Regions from separate parts of the Pseudoalteromonas sp. A22 genome, predicted to be linked through region 2. Evidence: predicted binding sites of a transcription regulator. Region 2 holds the regulator's gene; each other region holds the start of a gene.

Region 1 (6,442 bases), 1.8 Mb from region 2:
TTAGCATAGATAAAAAGTAATCAGCATTGGACTGAAGTCTAAGGCATCCTGTTTACAGTATTACAAACAGGCCCATACATCAGCAGTAGGTATATATGCTTCAACTTTCGCAGCAACAACAAATTGAATTACAGCAAAAATTGAGCAACGATGGCTTTGCACGGATTGAAAATATTCTAGACGATACAAACGCTCAACAACTACATGAGTGTCTCTGTAACTTAGACTACCAGCTCGCACTGTTTCATAACGGGGCAGCAAAATCAGTCAAAGACAGTGATATTCTTGCCTTAACACCGCAAGAGCAGCAAGCCTTGCTCGAAGATATACATAGCTATGCATCACGTGGGGTTGGTTTTATGTATGGCCGCCACTCCATAGAATCGACGAGCCCTGAGGCTCTGAAAAAACTCTACAATAACCTCAATAGTAGCGCTGTACAGTCCTGCTTTTCCGCTATCTCTGGACAGAACATAATCCGTACCTCTGCCCAAGCAACACGATTTATTGGTGGTCAGTATTTAACTCGACATAATGACATTGTTGAAGCTGAGGGCCGGGTTTATGCCTATGTACTCAGCCTAAGCAAAAGTTGGCACCCTGACTGGGGCGGGCTACTGCAGTTTTTTGAACGTGATGGCACACCCACTAAAAGTTATGCACCTAAGTTTAATTCATTGGTGGTTTTTGATGTAAGTAAAATTCATTCTGTGACTTACGTCGCACCATTCGCAAAAGCGCCGCGACTTTCTGTAACGGGGTGGTTTAGAACAATAGACACGTAAGCTCAACGCGTGTCTATTGTTCTAGGTGTCTATTTTATTAATATTTTTCGCTTATCTTTTCAATGGTTAAGATCAGCGCAAGGCCTGCGATGGCAAGCGCAATACATGCCAGCGTATTTGGATCTTGACCGTATAGCGTACTATATTGCGCTGGCAAAATATTGGCCTGACTCAATGGCTTTTCGATACCACTGGAATTCACGTAAGTCGTAAGCACTTGTTTCCAAGGCCACAATAAATTAAGCGAGCCAAGTAAAAAACCAGCTAGTAGCGAAAACGTTACTTGTTGATAGTGCGCCAATAGCCAGCTGAGTAGGCGCGAAAACGACATTAACCCCACAATACAACCTAGTAAGAATAAACTCACTAAGCCAAGTTCAAGCTGGTTCACCGCACTGAGCACATGGCCATACATACCCAATAACAGTAGGATAAAGCTCCCTGAGATCCCAGGTAAGATCATCGCGCAAATGGCGATAGCACCGGAGATAAAAAACATCCAATGAGATGCTTGCGCTTCAGCTGGTGAAAGAGAAGTAATAGCAAAGGCTACGATAGCTCCAACTGCGCAGGCAATAATATTTTGGCCGTTCCACTGAGAGACCTGTTTTGCAACATAGATAAAAGAAGCGACGATAAGACCAAAGAAAAATGACCATACCAGTGTTTGGTGTGCTTCCAATAAATAAGTGATCACCTTCGCCAAAGACGCTGCACTGATGAGCAAACCAGAAAATACCGCCAGTAAAAAGCTACCATCAATGTACTGCCAAGTTGCTTTTAGGCCGTCACGGCGCAATGTACTCAAAGCCTGTAAGTTCACACTTTTAATGGCATTTAAAAAACGTGCATAGATACCGGTAATAAAAGCAATGGTGCCGCCGGAAACGCCAGGGACAACATCCGCAGCCCCCATTCCGGCCCCTTTTAAAAACATAAAGAGATAGTCTCGTTTGCTATCTTTATACTGCACAAATTTCTCCTTTCATTTCCACTGCCGAGCAGTTTAACTTAAAACGCTAAAAAATAGCGACAGCTAAAGCTTTCGCTTAACTGGTCGATAACCAATTATGATATTTTACGCGCTTGTACCATGATCATCAGAACGCTTTTATTACTTGTTACCGCTTTACCCGCGACGACTTTTGCAGCAGAACATATTGATGCAGCACCACTTGGTTCTCTTTATCAGCAAGACGCTAATCGCTTCTACGAGCCATCGCAACTGATAAAGCTGGAAAGCGAAAACGAAAGCTTTTATGTATTTCATCAAGAATATATGGCAGCTGCTCGTGAAGGCATCGTGATCTTATTACCAGACATGCAAACTCCGCCCCTCAATAACAGCGGCATAAGCTTTCTTGCAAAACGCTTAAGCGATGATGGCTACGACACGTATACCCTTACTCCGCCGGACCTTTCTTATGCACCGAGTCTGCTAGAGCAAGACATCGCGCTCCCCGATGCTGAAAAACCGGCTCAGCAAACGCTTGCACCCATTTCAGAATCTAATCTCGACGAATATAAAATGGCCTTGATCAGCCGCTTTGAGGTGCTTTATAACACCCTGTCCATGACTCAAACAGAAAAGTTGGTGGTTGTCGCATTTGGTAATAGCGCAGGCTTATTCGGTGAGCACTTAGCCACCCTGCCCAATCTACGTATCGATGCCTTTGCCGTTGTTAGCCCACAACTACCTAATGCAACGCGGCAAAAGCACTTGGCATCCAACCTTTCTTTGATCAGCCCTGCTTTACTGGATGTTTACTACAGTTTTGACAATCCTATTGTGGTCGACAATACGCCGGACAGAGCCCGCTGGGCGAGAAAAAACAGTAAATTTGATTATCGCCAACGGGAGCTTTTTGGAGAAAAAACCGATCCACTCCAACATCAAAGGCTCAGAAAGGAATTACTCGGTTTTTTACGCGTCTTATAGTGTTTCAAGTTAGCTCTTTTTTAAATATTCATAGGCAGACTGAATATCTTGGCTTTTGCGCTTTGCCACTTCCATCATATGCTTAGGTAATCCCTGAGACACCAATTTGTCAGGGTGATGCTGCGACATCAGTTTGCGGTAAGCTTTTTTGATTTCACGCTCATTCGCCCCTTCACTCAATCCCAGTACAGCCAATGCTTTAGCACGGTTTAAACCGTTATCTTGTGGTGCTGGTTGACGGCCGCCCTGTTGCTGGTGCTGATGTTGCGATCTCCCCGACGCCTGAGAGCGACGAAACTCAAATTCTGCTTGGTAACGCTTTAGCAGGAACAAAAAGTGGGTTTCTGCGAAACCTAAATACTTGCTCACCTGTTTAAGTAAGGCCTTCTCCGCATCGGACACATGACCATCACAAAACGCCATTTGAATTTGAATTTCTAAAAACAGCTGCCTCAAGTCATAGCGTCTAGCAAAAGCTTCTTTAAAATCGGTAACCGCTTCTTTTATCGAAAAGTCGCTGCTTTTTCCCGCAGTAAATGCATGTTGCGCTTCTTTCCGCTCTTCACCCTGCAAGCCCATTTCGCTCATAAACGCAGACGCAGCTTGAATGTGGATTTCACTGACTCGACCATTAGACTTGGCGATATGTCCCATCACAGAAAAACAGCTGGAAAAGAACAAGGCTTGGCGCTCATGCAGATCTTCACCTTTCATGAAACCTTGAAAGCCACCGACTTTATCAAAATCCTGACGCAAACTTTTATCAAATAAATGGCCGAGATAAAAACCTAAAATAGCGCCTAACCAACGACCAAATAAAAAGCCGAAAATTGTGCCTAATAATTTACCCCACATCGCTATACCCTAACTTTTCGTTGATCATTTTTAGTCGCTCTGGCGTGCCAATGTCGTCCCACGCGCCCAAATATAGTTCAGTAGAAACTTTATGCTGCTCAAGCCCACTGCGCAGCAACGGCCCTAGTTTTATAAAGCCAGCCCCAAGCTCGGCAAAAAAACTTTGGTGATATTTGCCAATGCCAGACAAGGTATACTTTTGCTGATTGAGCGGCTGATGGGCAAGGCAAAAATCACCTTCAGGATTATGTTCGGGATTTTCTACCAACACAATGTGCGCCTCGCAATGACCCTCTGCTGTGCTACCGAGCTGTAACTGCATTAGACTGCTGACATCATAGTCAGTAAAAATATCGCCATTGAGTACAATAAAGCTATCATCCTGTTCACATAACATCGGCAATGCTTGAATGATTCCACCTGCAGTTTCTAATCCACCTTCAGGCTCATCGCTGTACTCAATATTGACACCGAAGTGAATGCCATTGCCGAAATAGTCTTTTATCACCTGACCTTGCCATGCAAGATTTATCACAATATCGCAGATCCCAGCCGCTTTTAAACGCTCGATATGATGCTCAAGTAGTGGTTTTCCTGCGACGTTAAGCATAGGTTTTGGTTGGTTCGCGGTCAGTGGCATCATGCGTTTACCACGACCAGCAGATAAAATTATCGCTTTCATTGTTACTTCTATTTAGTGCCTAATTTGGCCTGCGCTTGAGGCATTATGTCATTCTCCAGCCAGCTTGCAAGCCACTGAAATTCTTTATACTTATTCGCCACTTCAACAAGGTAGCGTAAGGTTGGCAAAATATTTTCTAAGTACCCGCCTTTGCCGTCTCGCTGCAATAGGCGAGTAAAAATCCCGGCAGCTTTAAGGTGCCTTTGCATCCCCGTTAAGTCAAAGTAATGTTGGTAGGTGCTAAAATCCATATCGCCTAATAAATTTGCCGCTTTTAAGCAATCAAAGCTATGTTGCTGAAGCTCGGTGAACTCATGTGCATCAAGGCGAGTATAACAATCTCGCAACAAAGAAACCGCATCATAAGTGACAGGTCCTTGTACCGCATCCTGATAATCAATGAGATACCACTGAGACTGATGACATATCAGGTTGCGACTATGAAAGTCTCGATGCATCGTAACCTGCGGCTGGCGAGTCATCGCATCGACGAGCTTCAACTTCACATTATGCCACTGCACTTGTTGATATTCGGTGGGTGTTAAACCAAGCCATTTTGTTACAAGCCACTCGTAAAAGATATTAAGTTCCATATCAACGAACTCAGCATCATAGGGCTTCATCCATTTACTCTTTGGTGTTTTGGCTATTTCTGGAATAAGCGCTATCAACGCACGATAATCCTCTAGCCGAGAAGGCAATGCTAACCTATCGGCCAAATGCTTAGAGCCTAAATCTTGTAACAGTAACAGCCCTTGTTCTTCATTACTCGCAAGGATTTGTGGCACATTAAGGCCTTGCTCTGCAAACACCGTATTTAAACCGATAAAAGGGGCATTATCGAGTTTATCGACTGGTGTTTCCATTAAGATCCACGACATCGTTTGTCGCTTGACGCGATAATAACGCCGGAAACTGGCATCCGAGGTGATAGCCTCACACGTAAAATCGTCGCTATGTATTGCTTGCTGTATAAACTCGACGCGCTGGTTTTGACTATTCATGGATTTACTATTACACCTTCTACTTGTAAATATTTAAATGCTACTGTATTTCCGACAGTTTTCATTTATCATGATGAGCTTATTATTAAATGCTCAGCTAATAGGTTATTAAATGCGCAAAATTTGGGGCTTGGCTGTATTATCCGCGATTCATTCTACAGCTTTTGCTAATACGAACATTGTCGCCGCACAATGTAAAGACTATATGCAGCCAGAAAACTGGAAGCCGTTAGCCTCGCTGCCCAAACATGCCATTGATATCGTTGCCGATGACTTAGAACTACAAGGTACTGATAGCGCTGAGTTTTCGGGTAACGTGGTGATTAACACTGAAACCATGAGCTTAGAAGCTAGACGTGCGCTAATCGATAAAAAAGAAGGCCTGCTCAGCGCTTCTGGACCACTACTCTATCGTGACCAATTTACCAAAGTTCACAGCAATGGGCTATTCGCGGATTTAAATGCTAACACCGTGAGCTTGCTTGGTGCTGAATATGAATTAACAGACCAGCAGGGCCGCGGTGGTGCAGAGAAATTGCATGCCTCTGGCAGCAAAATTTCACTCGACAACTCCAGCTTTACCACGTGTCCTGCTGATGACCCATTTTGGAGTATCGAGGCAAGCAGCATTGTACTTTCTCGAGAAGACGGTTGGGGTGAGACCTATAATACGGTGTTCAAAATTATGGACACGCCCATTATCTATTTACCCTATTTTACATTTCCAATCGACGATAGACGAAAATCTGGCCTGCTGACGCCGACAATTTCCAGCTCAAATAAATTTGGCTTGGAGCTGATCACCCCTTATTATCTCAATCTAGCCCCCAACTACGACGCGACCTTAACGCCAAGATATATGGCCAATAAAGGATTTCAGCTTATTACCGAGTTCAGGTATTTAACTGAACAACATCAAGGTAAAATTGGGGTGGAATATCTCAGTAAGGATGATTCAGAGCCACAGCTAGACGATCGCTATTTAGTACATTGGCAACAAAAGAGTTATTTAAGTGATAAATGGCGTGCGTTTGTTGATGTCACAAATGTCAGTGACGATAACTATCTCACTGACTTAACATCCGAATACGCCAATGAAACTGACACTCAGTTATATCGCACCGGCAGTCTAAGTTACCTTGGTGAAGACTGGTTAGTCGACTTAAAGTTGCAAGAT
Region 2 (6,442 bases):
AAGTTATGGAATTTAAAGCAGTTTTACAACAACTCAATCGAGATAAAAAAGAATATGCTAAAGGTGTGGGTACTCCATTGTTGGTGCTTGCAGCACTTGGCATGGTTATTCTGCCGCTACCTCCTTTTTTGCTTGATATTCTATTTTCCTTCAACATTGCATTGGCACTTGTGGTGCTATTGGTGACTGTTTATACCTTGAAGCCACTTGAATTTGGTATGTTTCCTGCGGTACTACTGATCGCGACTATCATGCGATTGGCACTAAACGTAGCTAGTACTCGCGTCGTATTACTTGAAGGTCATAATGGTGGTGATGCGGCAGGTAAGGTGATCGAAGCCTTTGGTAGTGTTGTTATTGGTGGCAACTACGCCGTCGGTTTAGTTGTATTCCTTATCCTTATTATTATTAACTTTGTCGTAATTACCAAAGGTGCAGGCCGTATTTCTGAGGTGTCTGCGCGTTTCACCCTTGATGCTATGCCGGGTAAGCAAATGGCCATTGATGCAGACTTAAATGCCGGTTTTATCTCTGCAGATGACGCCCGGGCTCGTCGTGAAGAAGTGACTCGAGAAGCTGACTTTTACGGTTCAATGGACGGTGCAAGCAAATTCGTTAAAGGTGATGCTATTGCAGGTATCGTGATCCTTGCCATTAATATAATAGGTGGCCTTTTCGTTGGGATGATCCAGCATGATTTAAGCTTTGGTCACGCGATGGAAGTATATACCATGCTGACAATCGGTGACGGTCTGGTCGCGCAAATTCCTTCTCTTTTACTCTCAATTGGCACTGCAATTGTCGTAACGCGTCAAAATGAATCGCACAACATGGGCGATCAGTTTAAAAACCAACTGGGTAATGAAAAATCACTAGCTATTGCTTCGGGTATTTTGATCACCATGGGACTCGTTCCTGGCATGCCACATGTTGCCTTCCTAGGGTTAGGCGTATTACTTGGCTATATAGCCTATTACACAAGTCAGCAAAAGAAAAAGGCGGAGATCGAAAAGGCGGAACAAGCTGCCAAAGGACCTGCAGCCAAAGGTGGCCATCAACAAGATCAAAAAGAGCTTGGTTGGGATGATGTACAACCTGTTGATGTGATTGGTTTAGAGGTAGGTTATCGCCTAATTCCTCTAGTTGACCAAGCCCAAGGCGGGGAGCTTCTCAGTCGTATTAAAGGGGTGCGTAAAAAGCTATCTCAGGAACTGGGCTTTTTAGTACCGCCGGTACATATTCGCGATAACCTAGAATTAGATCCAAATGCATACAATATTACTTTAATGGGAGTTGGCTCTGGAACCGGTGAGTTGAAGCATGGCGACGAACTTGCAATTAATCCTGGGCAGGTATTTGGGCCGATTAAAGGCATAGAGACTAAAGATCCTGCATTTGGCCTAGATGCAGTATGGATTAAGCCAGACCAAAAAGATGAGGCGCATTCGCTTGGCTATACAGTAGTAGATGCTGCAACTGTGGTGGCAACACATATTAGTCAATTATTAACGAATAATGCGTCACTATTACTTGGTCATGAAGAGGTACAAAATCTATTAGATATGCTTGCGAAAAGTCACCCTAGATTAGTAGAAGGCTTAGTACCTGATATTTTACCGCTCACTACCGTGGTAAAAGTGCTACAAAATCTGCTTAATGAGGGCGTTGCAATTCGAGATATGCGCTCGATTGTACAAACCTTAGTTGAGTACGGACCACGTAGCCAAGACCCTGATGTATTAACGGCTGCGGTAAGAATTTCATTACGCAGATTGATTGTTCAAGATGCCGTTGGAAGCGAAGAAGAAATTCCTGTCATAACATTGGCGCCTGAGTTGGAACAGATGTTGCATCAGTCACTTCAGAACGCAGGTGATGAGGGGGCAGGTATTGAACCTGGCTTGGCTGAGAGGCTTCAAGAATCATTAAGAGAAGCACATCACAACCAAGAAATGCTAGGGGAACCGTCCATCTTATTAACCTCAGGTATGTTAAGAAGTGTGCTATCTCGATTTGTTAAACATACAATTCCAGGTCTTAGAGTGATGTCATATCAAGAAGTGCCGGAAGAAAGACAAATTAAGATAGTGAGCTCGGTTGGACAATAGAGGATAAAGGGGCTGTAACATGAAAATTAAACGTTTCTTCGCAAAAGATATGCGTACGGCTTTAAATGAAGTAAAAGAAGAGCTTGGTGCAGATGCTGTCATTATGTCTAACAAAAAGTTAGCAGATGGTGTTGAAATCGTCGCAGCAGTTGATAATGACCGTGCTGCTGCACCAGTTAAGCAAGCTCCCACTGCCCGTGCGACTGCCTCAAACGAGGCTCCGACCCGCTTTGTCCGTCCAGAGCCTCGCCAAGCACAGCCAGCAAAGCAAGCGCAAGTTGCCGATAGCTTAGCTGCTTTGCTTGAGCGTCAGGCACCGCGCCCGCGCTCACCAGAACTTGCTTCTATGTTCTCCCAGTCGGGGATTGATACAGAGCAAATGTTAAGCAGCCAACGTAAAACACAAACTGCTGCGCCGGCGCACCAAGCGAAGCCACAGCAAACTCGTCGCCAATCTTTTGACTTTGATGATGATGCATTTGAGCAGCCACAGCAGTGGGGCGAGTCGGATGAATTAGACAACGGTTTTGGTGATGATTTACCTGAGTTAAATGCCAAGCCTGACGAAATGAGTGCAATGCGTGAAGAAATGAACGCTATTCGTCAATTACTTGAACATCAAGTATCGGGTCTGATGAAACAAGAAATGGCTCGTCGCGACCCAACCCGTGCGTGTCTTGTAGATCGTCTGGAAGGAATGGGCATAGACAAAGACGTTGCTGAGCAAATGGCATGCTTTATCCCTGATGATGTTTCTCGTAAAGAAGCCTGGAATGCATTGTTAAATATGGTGATCAACCAAATGCACACCACTAACAATGATATTCTTCGTCAAGGTGGCGTATTTGCGATGGTGGGTCCAACTGGTGTTGGTAAAACCACAACGGTTGCAAAATTAGCGGCATTAGGTGCACAAAAATACGGTGCAGATAAAGTGGCGTTAATAACGACTGATACCTACAGAATAGGCGCTTACGAGCAGTTAGCTACCTATGGTAGAATCATTGGTTGTCCGGTTAAGCAAGTTAAAGATGCAAATGAACTTGCAGAAGTGCTTTATCATTTACGCAATAAGCGTCTAGTATTAATAGATACGGCGGGAATGAGTCAAAGAGATTTGCGCTTAACTGAACAGTTAAATACACTTATGCGTAGCGCAAGAGTAGATATTCGCAGCTATTTAGTATTAAGTGCGACAGCACAGATGAATGTGTTACAAGAAACAGTAAGACACTTCAAAAAAGTAAATTTAAGTGGCTGTATTTTCACAAAACTTGATGAAAGTCTAAGTTTAGGTGAGATAATTAGCATAGCGATTCAAAATCGCTTGCCAATAGGGTATCTTACCAACGGTCAGCGAGTGCCAGAAGACATTCGCGTAGCAAATGCTCAAAAGCTAGTAAAAAAGGCTGAGCAATTGTATTTAAAAAGAATAAAAGCACAGCACTCTCGACGTGTACCTGTAGCGTCAGAGTCAGTAGGAATGTATGATTAACACAGTTTTAGATCAAGCAAGTGGCCTGCGTAGAATGAGTCAAAATAGCAACCAGGGTGTAAAAGTAATAGCCGTGACCGGTGGAAAAGGTGGGGTGGGTAAAACCAACGTCTCGCTCAATACTGCCATCGCTATGGGCCAACAAGGACAGCGAGTTCTCGTTTTAGATGCGGACTTGGGCTTGGCAAACTGTGATGTGATGTTAGGTCTAAGGGTAGAAAAAAATCTGTCGCACGTGTTGTCGGGTGAATGTGAACTAGATGAGATTCTCGTAGAAGGTCCCGCTGGAATTAAAATTGTACCGGCGACGTCAGGCTCTCAAAGTATGGTAGAGCTGACTCCCGCAGAGCATGCAGGACTTATTCGTGCATTTAGCGAGCTTAACACGCAATTTGATGTCTTAATTGTTGATACCGCAGCCGGTATCTCAGATATGGTTCTGAGCTTCTCTCGAGCTGCACAAGATGTGATGGTTGTGGTGTGTGATGAACCGACTTCCATTACAGATGCTTACGCGTTGATCAAAGTTTTGAGCAGAGAGCATGGTGTCTATCGTTTTAAAATTGTTGCCAACATGGTCCGCAGTATGCGTGAAGGGCAAGAATTATTTGCTAAACTTTCAAAAGTTACAGACCGTTTTCTTGATGTAGCACTGGAATTAGTGGCCACCGTACCGTTTGACGAAAACATGCGTAAATCTTCTCGCAGACAAAGAGCTATCGTGGATTTATTTCCGAGTTCCCCTGCGGCGATTGCGATTAAGGGACTTGCTGCTAAGGCAGTTAAATGGCCAATTCCGCATCAACCTTCCGGTCATCTAGAATTTTTCATTGAACAACTTGTAAACGGGTGATTATGGCTTCTCCGGTCAATAGAGCTGCGGGATATCAAACTTCAGACCACATTCATAAGGTGGTTGAACGGCATGCTCCACTTGTCAAAAAAGTGGCGTGCCACCTGATTGCTCGACTTCCGGCAAGTGTGCAACTCGACGATCTGATCCAGTCAGGTATGATTGGATTGATTGAAGCATCTAAAAATTTCGATGCAACTAAAGGCGCTAGTTTCGAGACCTTTGCCGGGATCCGTATTCGAGGCGCAATGCTGGATGAAATCCGTCGTGGTGATTGGGCGCCTCGTTCTGTTCACAAAAATAGCAGAATGGTTGCAGAAGCTATCTCCGAGTTAGAATCTCTCCTTGGTCGAGAACCAAAAGACACTGAAATCGCTGAAAAACTTGATATATCTCTAGATGAGTACCATCATATTTTACATGATGTAAATGCAAGTAAAGTCATCGGTATTGAGGATCTTGGGGTTGATGAAGACGTGATAACCCCAGCAAACAGCGATTTTGCGCTAGACAAACCGTTTAATAACGTTAAAAATGAACGTTTTAACGAGTCTTTAGTAAATGCTATCAAAGCGTTACCCGAAAGGGATGCTCTGGTTTTATCACTTTACTATAACGACGAAATGAATTTAAAAGAGATTGGTGCCATCCTTGATGTCAGTGAATCTCGAGTAAGCCAAATTCACGGTCAGGCAATGATAAAGCTTAAAGCTAAAATCAATGACTGGATAAATTAGAGTACATAAAATAGTTGGGTTCGAACCTCACTGGAGGAAGTTTTGGATAAGAACATGAAGATTCTCGTGGTTGATGATTTCTCTACTATGAGAAGAATAATCAAAAACCTATTAAGAGATTTAGGCTTTACCAATGTTCAAGAAGCTGATGATGGTAGTACAGCACTTCCGATGCTACAAAATCAGGAGTTTGACTTTGTAGTAACTGATTGGAATATGCCGGGCATGCAAGGTATTGATTTGCTTCGTGCAATACGCGCAGATGAAAAGCTTAAGCACATTCCAGTGTTGATGGTTACCGCAGAAGCGAAAAAAGAACAAATTGTTGCAGCAGCGCAAGCTGGGGTGAACGGATATATTGTTAAACCGTTTACTGCAGGTACGCTCAAAACTAAGCTTGAAAAAGTATTTGAGCGACTAGGCTAACAGCAAGGGGATATGGCCTATGTCTGTAAATGCTGCGCCTCAAATTACACTTGAACAAGCTAAGCAACTTGTTGAGCTTCTAGAACAAGGTGAACAAGAAAAAGCTGACCAGCTGATTTTAGAAGCTGCTAACAAAGAGCAATCGGAGTTATTTGCAGAAGTCGGAAAGCTGACTCGCCAATTACACGAGTCCTTGAAGAACTTTGAGCTGGATACTCGCCTCGCAGATCTCACGACAGAGGCTATTCCTGACGCCAAGCAGCGTCTTAATTATGTTATGGAAATGACAGAAAGCGCTGCGAACAAAACGATGGACGCGGTCGAAGAAAGCTTACCTCTTGCGCAGAACCTAGCGGATGAGTTAGCGCAAATAAAGCCCACTTGGGATCGATTGATGAGCAGAGACATTCAACTCGGTGAGTTTAAATCTCTGTGTCATGATCTCGACAGCTTTATGCAGACTTCAAAGACACGTACAGACGAATTACAAGGTTTAATGACTAATGTGCTGATGGCTCAGGACTATCAGGATTTGACTGGGCAGGTTATTCGGCGCGTCATTGAGCTTGTGAGAGAAGTAGAAGATAGTCTCATTCACCTCCTGACTGTTTTTGGTACTTCAGATGAAGCACCTTCAACTGCTGTGAAAGCGAATGAAAACGAAATAAAAACAACCGAGACTATCAGTGATGAATTGTCTGGACCTGAAGGTCCAATTATTGACGCTGAATCGCGAGATGACGTGGTTTCTGGTCAAGACGAAGTCGATGACTTGCTATCTAGTTTAGGCTTCTAGTTGGAGAGTGTGTATGAGCTTTGAAGT
Region 3 (6,442 bases), 2.0 Mb from region 2:
AGCAGTTAATAAAATACTGATCCCGGAGTCAGTTTCTTGATCTCCAGCTAAAAGTGTCTAACTTTAAAAATACGAGATCTGTTCGCTGCGTCCTCTCCGTCTGGCTTCGGCATCTCAAACCTTGTTGTACTGCGCCCAAATACTATCCAAGGTGATCAAAGATGAAAATGAAATACCTACCATTTGTTGCTCTAAGCCTTTGCTCTATGAGTGTTTGTAGTTATGCAAACGAAGCTGTATCTCTATACGGTAGAGCTCATGTCGGTGTACAGAATTCTGATAAAGATGGTGACAGCGATACTTCAATTGAAAGCTACAACTCTCGTATGGGATTAAAGGGAGCTGCAAAGCTGCAAGAAGGACTTGAGATTTTTTATAAATATGAATTCCAAGTTGAGATCACGGATCAAGATAAAGATGGTAAGTCAGGTGATAACCTTACAGCACGCTCTCAGTATCTTGGGGTTAAAGGGAGCTATGGTCAGCTCCTGATCGGCCGTGATGATACACCGATGAAAAAGTCGCAAGGCAAAGTGGACTTAATGAATGACTTTTCTGGTGATATTAATTCGTTCTTTGTTGGTGAAAATCGCCTTGGTGACACCGTGCAATATACGACTCCAGCGATCAATCATTTGCAGTTTACGGTGAGTTATATTGCCGAAGACAACAGCAAACAAAACGGCGAAGATGGCTTATCTTTGTCGGCAAGTTACGGTGATAGCAAACTCAAGAAAACCAATCTATATGTTGCTGTTGCCCATGATAATAAAGTTGCGGGGCAAGACATTAATCGCGTGACGGTACAAGGAAAACTAGGGGACTTTAAACTCGGCGGTATGTATCAACAAAATGAAGCGATAGATAGTGACGAGGAAGTAGACAGTTTTATGGTGAGTGCTGCCTACCAAATTGAGTCATATACCTTACTGGCTCAATATCAAGATTCGGATGGGGCAGCAGGTAAGCTGAAGGACTCTGGCAATGCAGCCTCTGTGGGTGTGGAAAAAAGTTTAAGTAAACAAGCTCGTATGTATCTTTGGTATTCGAAGTTTTCTTTGGATAACAACGAAGATCACAACACGATGGCGGTCACATTGAGATATGACTTTTAATTTACAAAGGCGTATGGCTATTTACAAAAGGCGTGCTGATTTTGCGGTGAATTGCGGTATCGCTTTTATTGTATGGCTTGGAGGTCTTAGTCCATATTTCGAAAACACTATTTTGAAACCAATATTTAGCATAAAATATGTTTAAAATCATATAACTATAAATAAATAAGGTATTCCCTTTGTAGCCAAAAAAGAGATTTTTTTGGCTTGTTTTGCGTTTACACGTTACACTTTCATAAAAATGTCACAGTTAGTCATAATAATGACATCAACAACGTCGGTAACGAGAGAACATTGGGAATGTCACGTAAAGTACTTGTAGTTGATGATGAAGCACCTATCAGAGAAATGTTGGTGTTCGTACTAGAGCAAAATGGTTTTCAAGCAATTGAAGCGGAAGACTATGATTCAGCGGTTGCTGCTATGGTAGAACCTTATCCAGATATGGTGCTACTAGACTGGATGCTGCCAGGAGGCAGTGGTATTCAAATTGCTAAAAAGTTTAAGCAAAGTGAATATACCCGTCAGATCCCAATCATCATGCTAACGGCAAGAGGTGAAGAGGAAGACAAAGTTAAAGGATTAGAGGTTGGTGCGGACGATTATGTGACAAAGCCTTTCTCTCCCAAAGAGCTAATGGCTCGTATCAAAGCGGTAATGCGCCGAGTTTCGCCGACGTCGCTAGAAGAAGCGATAGAAGTTCACGGGTTACGTTTAGACCCTATTTCTCACCGAGTGACATCTGCAGGCACAGAGTTAGATATGGGGCCAACAGAGTTTCGTTTATTACATTTCTTCATGACACACCCTGAACGTGTTTATAGCCGTGAGCAGCTGTTAGATCACGTATGGGGTACTAATGTGTACGTTGAAGATCGCACTGTAGACGTTCATATTCGTCGCTTACGTAAAGCTATCGCACCGCTTGGTCACGATCGCTTAGTGCAAACCGTACGTGGTGCAGGTTACCGCTTTTCGAGTAAACTGTAATTAGTATTCCAAGAGGAACTGAATTATTTGGTTCCTAAATGGATTTAGTCTATGTATCGAGTGATTGATAAACAGGCGTTAACAAGACGCCTGTTTTTGTATTTCCTACCACTAGCCTTAATTGGCTATTTAGTCAGTGCACCTTTTCTGTTTCTTTTCATCGGTGCTTTCGTCTTATTAGTTTGGCATTACAAACAACTCTATCGTTTGAGCGACTGGCTGCTCAACCAACGTAGTTTTAATCCACCTGAAGGTAAGGGCGCTTGGGAACAAGTGTTTGAAGGGATCTATCAGCTTCAGCAACGTAATCGCAAAAAGCGCAATGAACTCGCAGAACTGATCCGACGCTTTCGTGAAGGGGCTGAAGCTATCCCTGACGCGGTCGTTGTACTGCAACAAGATCTCAGTATTGTGTGGTGTAACCAATTAGCCTTGAAAGTGTTAGGTCTGCAATGGCCTACAGATCATGGTCAAAGATTGGATAACCTTATCCGAGATCCTAAATTTGTAAAATACATGCATGAACATCGCTTTGATGAAGCATTAGAGCTTGAGACCGGGCTTGCACATGAGCAAGTGTTGGAAATACGAGTCATGCCTTATGCCGAGCAGCTTATGCTGGTGGCGCGTGATGTTAGCCGACTAAAGCAATTAGAGCAGATGCGCAAAGACTTTGTCGCAAACGTATCTCATGAGCTAAGGACGCCGCTAACCGTCATGGCTGGCTATCTAGAGATGATGGATAGCGATAATATGCCACCCCCCGCGATGTGGGCTAAAGCACATGGCACTATGATAGATCAGTGTAAACGGATGGACAGTCTGGTAAATCAGCTTCTTTCCTTGTCTCGAATCGAAGGGGCGAGAAAGCAAGACAATGACAAAGCCGTGAATATTCCAGCGATGCTTGATCTTATTCATACCGAAGCCAAGTCACTTAATCAGGAAAAGGGCCATGAGCTCGTTTTTGATATTGATCCGACTTTGGATATCAAAGGGGCTGGGGATGAGTTACGCAGTGCTTACTCAAATTTAATTTTTAATGCTATTCATTACACCAAACCCGGTGGGCACATTCATGTACGTTGGTATTTAGAAAACGACTTGCCGACGTTTAGTGTTGTCGATAATGGTGATGGTATCGCGCCTGAACACATTAACCGACTAACTGAACGATTTTACCGAGTGGATAAAGCACGAAGCCGAAAAACAGGCGGCTCGGGCCTTGGTTTAGCAATTACTAAACATGTGTTGTCTCGCCATGACTCAGCTTTACATATTGAAAGCAAAGTGGGTGAAGGCTCTCGTTTTTGGTTTGCTTTCCCCAAACAAAAGCGAATTTTTATGACAAATGATGAAAGTCATAAAAGTGTAATTTAAGAGTAATTTTATTGTCATTTTATCGCTGCACAATGAGCTGCGTAAAATAACTGGGACCAACAACTGGAGTGACCCCAATGAAATTTAAAAGCTTAGTTGCCGCAATGGGTGTGGCTATTACTACATTAGTTTCTACTCAAGTATCTGCTTTAGACGAAAAGTTACCAGAGTATAATAAAACCAGCGGTATCTCAGGAAACTTCTCTTCTGTAGGTTCTGATACGCTTGCCAACATGATGACGTTTTGGGCAGAAGAATATAAAAGAATTTACCCTAACGTAAATATCCAAATCCAAGCGGCTGGTTCTTCTACTGCGCCACCAGCACTAACGGAAGCAACGGCAAACTTTGGCCCAATGAGCCGTAAGATGAAGTCAAAAGAAATCGAAGCTTTTGAAAAGCGTTATGGTTATAAGCCAACAGAAATCCGCGTAGCAATTGATGCGCTAGCGGTATTTGTACACAAAGATAACCCAATTGAAGGCTTAACAATTGAACAGGTTGATTCAATCTTCTCTTCAACGCGCAAGTGTGGTTCGGCAGCACAGGCAAATCGCTGGAGTGATGTTGGTCTAACGGGTGATTGGGCAGCAAAAGATATTCAGCTTTATGGTCGTAACTCAGTATCTGGTACTTATGGTTACTTCAAGAAAAAAGCACTGTGTAAAGGTGACTTCCGCAATAATGTTAACGAGCAGCCAGGTTCTGCGTCTGTAGTACAGTCTATCTCGTCTTCAGTGAATGCGATTGGTTACTCTGGTATTGGTTATAAAACGTCAGGCGTACGTACCGTACCACTAGCGAAAAAAGGCACGAACTACGTTGACGCAACATTAGAAAATGTGGCACAGGGCAAATACCCACTGTCTCGCTTCCTATACCTATATGTGAACAAGCACCCTAATAAAGAATTAGCACCTATCGAGGCTGAATTCTTGAAGATGGTATTGTCTAAAGAAGGTCAAAAAATTGTTGAGAAAGACGGTTATGTTCCTCTTTCTAGCGAAATGGCGACACGTGAATTGAAAAAGTTAGGTTTACTTTAGTCAATTACTCAACCCGCTAATTACTTGTTGTTATTAATGCCGCTCATTGAGCGGCATTTTTTATTTTCACACTTCCATGTTCCCAGATTGAATAATTTGTTTAAATCTTCATCCTCAAGCGGCAAAAAAGCTGGAAATATTCTATATTTAGTTAAAATTTATAATAAATCAGTCGATAATGAACTCGTCTTACTTCAAAAGGTGTATATATGAGTCTAGGTACTGCTTTTGCTGATCTTAGTATCACCAAAAAGATCCACGCAATTACGCTCGTTGCGGTTGTCGCTTTTGTGGTTATCGTGTTTGTTAATTACAACGCTATTAGCTCTAATCAAAGGGCATTAAATGAATTAGAGGAGCAGACATACAAAATTCTTAACCTCGCCACAGAAAACGCAAATAAGCTGCAGAATTTAGATGAGCTATTCACTCAAGCTGTAACCTTCGGGGATGCTGAATTACTAGATAAAGCAAAAGAATATCAACAGCAAATCCAAGCGAACCTGCAAAAAATTGAGTCGGTACAAAGCGGCTTTATGCCTTCAGATAATAGCGATGAACTTGCACAATACGGCAAAATTGCGCAACAAATTGCTGGGGGAATGATAGATGGTACAGCTGATTTTTCCCGCATCCAAGAAGATGCCAAAAAGAAAACTGAAATCTACGAAGGCCTAGTCGCAGATTTTACCAAGGCTAAAACGAACGCGAATGATCGTTTTGTTGAATTACTTCAAAATACCGAAGCGCGTTCAGCAAACGCGCTCACGATAATGTTGATTGTGGCCGTTATTTCTTTACTTGTTTTGGTTTTCTTAGCGGTTGTGATTGCAAGAGGTATTGGTAACTCTGCTAAGGATGCGGCGCAAAATCTGAAACTATTAGCGCAGGGGCAGGGTTCTTTGTCTACTACGCTCAATGTGCGCTCTCACGATGAAATTGGCCAAGTATCCATAAACTTCAATGAATTTGTTGCGTTACTAAAAGGGGCGGTTGTCGAGGTGATGAGTGTCGTCGAGCCTTTGATGAAAGACTCAAGTCGTCTTGTTCAGGGCATGGAAAAAGCTGAAGGAGCAACGAATCAACAAACGCATGACGCGGAAGTGGTACGTCAATCTATGGAAGAAATGCGGTTAAGTGTTGGTGATATCTCTCACTCGGCGTCACAAGCTTCTGATGCTGCCCAGCTGGCCGAACAAGAAGTTGAGCAGAGTAAGCGCCAAATTCAGGTGTCAGTTAACGAATCACAAGCGTTAAGTGAAGAAATTAATCATGCAGCAGAGACGATCAATAAGCTAGCTGATGATACGCAGAACGTGACGCAAATATTAAATGTGATTACATCAATCGCAGAGCAAACCAATTTACTTGCTTTAAATGCTGCGATTGAGGCGGCTCGTGCTGGTGAGCAAGGTCGAGGTTTTGCAGTGGTTGCTGATGAAGTCCGCGAATTAGCCTCAAGAACAGCAAAGTCGACCAACGAGATAAGAGAACTTTTAAACGTGTTAACAGAAGCGGCAAATCAAGCGGTGAAAGCAATGACAAGTGCAAGCAGTATGGCAATTAATAACGCTGAAGCTGCAGCACAAACCGGGCAGTCGATTGAGCAGATAGCAGCACAAATCTTGTCAATTAATAGCATGAATGGTCAAATTGCTGCGGCAACGGAAGAGCAGACCTCGGTAGCAGCTATGGTGGTAAATAATGTGACATCTATGCACCAGTCTTTCCAAGACACAATGCAAGCGTTGAATGAAGTACAAGACGTTGCTGAGAATCTTCATGTACTGTCCGACAACTTGAAAGATGCGACCTCAAAATTTAGAGTCTAATGCTTTAATTTTTAAACGATAAATAAAAACAGCCACATTAAGTGGCTGTTTTTATTTGATAAGGAATATTAGGGCCTGT

What was found. Region 2 encodes FliA, which starts transcription of late flagellar genes. Its sites were predicted from a motif close to CTAAAGNTNNNNNNNNNNNNGCCGATA; they were not measured.
Region 1: a site for FliA is predicted at 1,822-1,848, ahead of GSF04_RS19340 (DUF3530 family protein). Genes of this name have one in related genera too.
Region 3: a site for FliA is predicted at 4,683-4,709, ahead of GSF04_RS20100 (HAMP domain-containing methyl-accepting chemotaxis protein). Genes of this name have one in related genera too.

The regions. Positions count from the first base shown of each region.
Region 1 is NZ_CP047238.1:3,211,960-3,218,401, forward strand. Features, by position in the region: gene GSF04_RS19330 (2OG-Fe(II) oxygenase family protein) at 96-785, shown strand; gene GSF04_RS19335 (DUF368 domain-containing protein) at 823-1,758, opposite strand; gene GSF04_RS19340 (DUF3530 family protein) at 1,879-2,724, shown strand; gene djlA (co-chaperone DjlA) at 2,734-3,579, opposite strand; gene murU (N-acetylmuramate alpha-1-phosphate uridylyltransferase MurU) at 3,569-4,261, opposite strand; gene GSF04_RS19355 (phosphotransferase) at 4,270-5,265, opposite strand; gene lptD (LPS assembly protein LptD) at 5,378-6,442, shown strand, end outside.
Region 2 is NZ_CP047238.1:1,413,075-1,419,516, forward strand. Features, by position in the region: gene flhA (flagellar biosynthesis protein FlhA) at 6-2,108, shown strand; gene flhF (flagellar biosynthesis protein FlhF) at 2,128-3,603, shown strand; gene GSF04_RS11165 (MinD/ParA family protein) at 3,596-4,456, shown strand; gene GSF04_RS11170 (RNA polymerase sigma factor FliA) at 4,459-5,193, shown strand; gene cheY (chemotaxis response regulator CheY) at 5,236-5,619, shown strand; gene GSF04_RS11180 (protein phosphatase CheZ) at 5,639-6,415, shown strand; gene GSF04_RS11185 (chemotaxis protein CheA) at 6,429-6,442, shown strand, end outside.
Region 3 is NZ_CP047238.1:3,371,369-3,377,810, reverse strand. Features, by position in the region: gene GSF04_RS20120 (porin) at 162-1,115, shown strand; gene phoB (phosphate regulon transcriptional regulator PhoB) at 1,416-2,105, shown strand; gene phoR (phosphate regulon sensor histidine kinase PhoR) at 2,157-3,485, shown strand; gene GSF04_RS20105 (phosphate ABC transporter substrate-binding protein) at 3,563-4,531, shown strand; gene GSF04_RS20100 (HAMP domain-containing methyl-accepting chemotaxis protein) at 4,741-6,363, shown strand.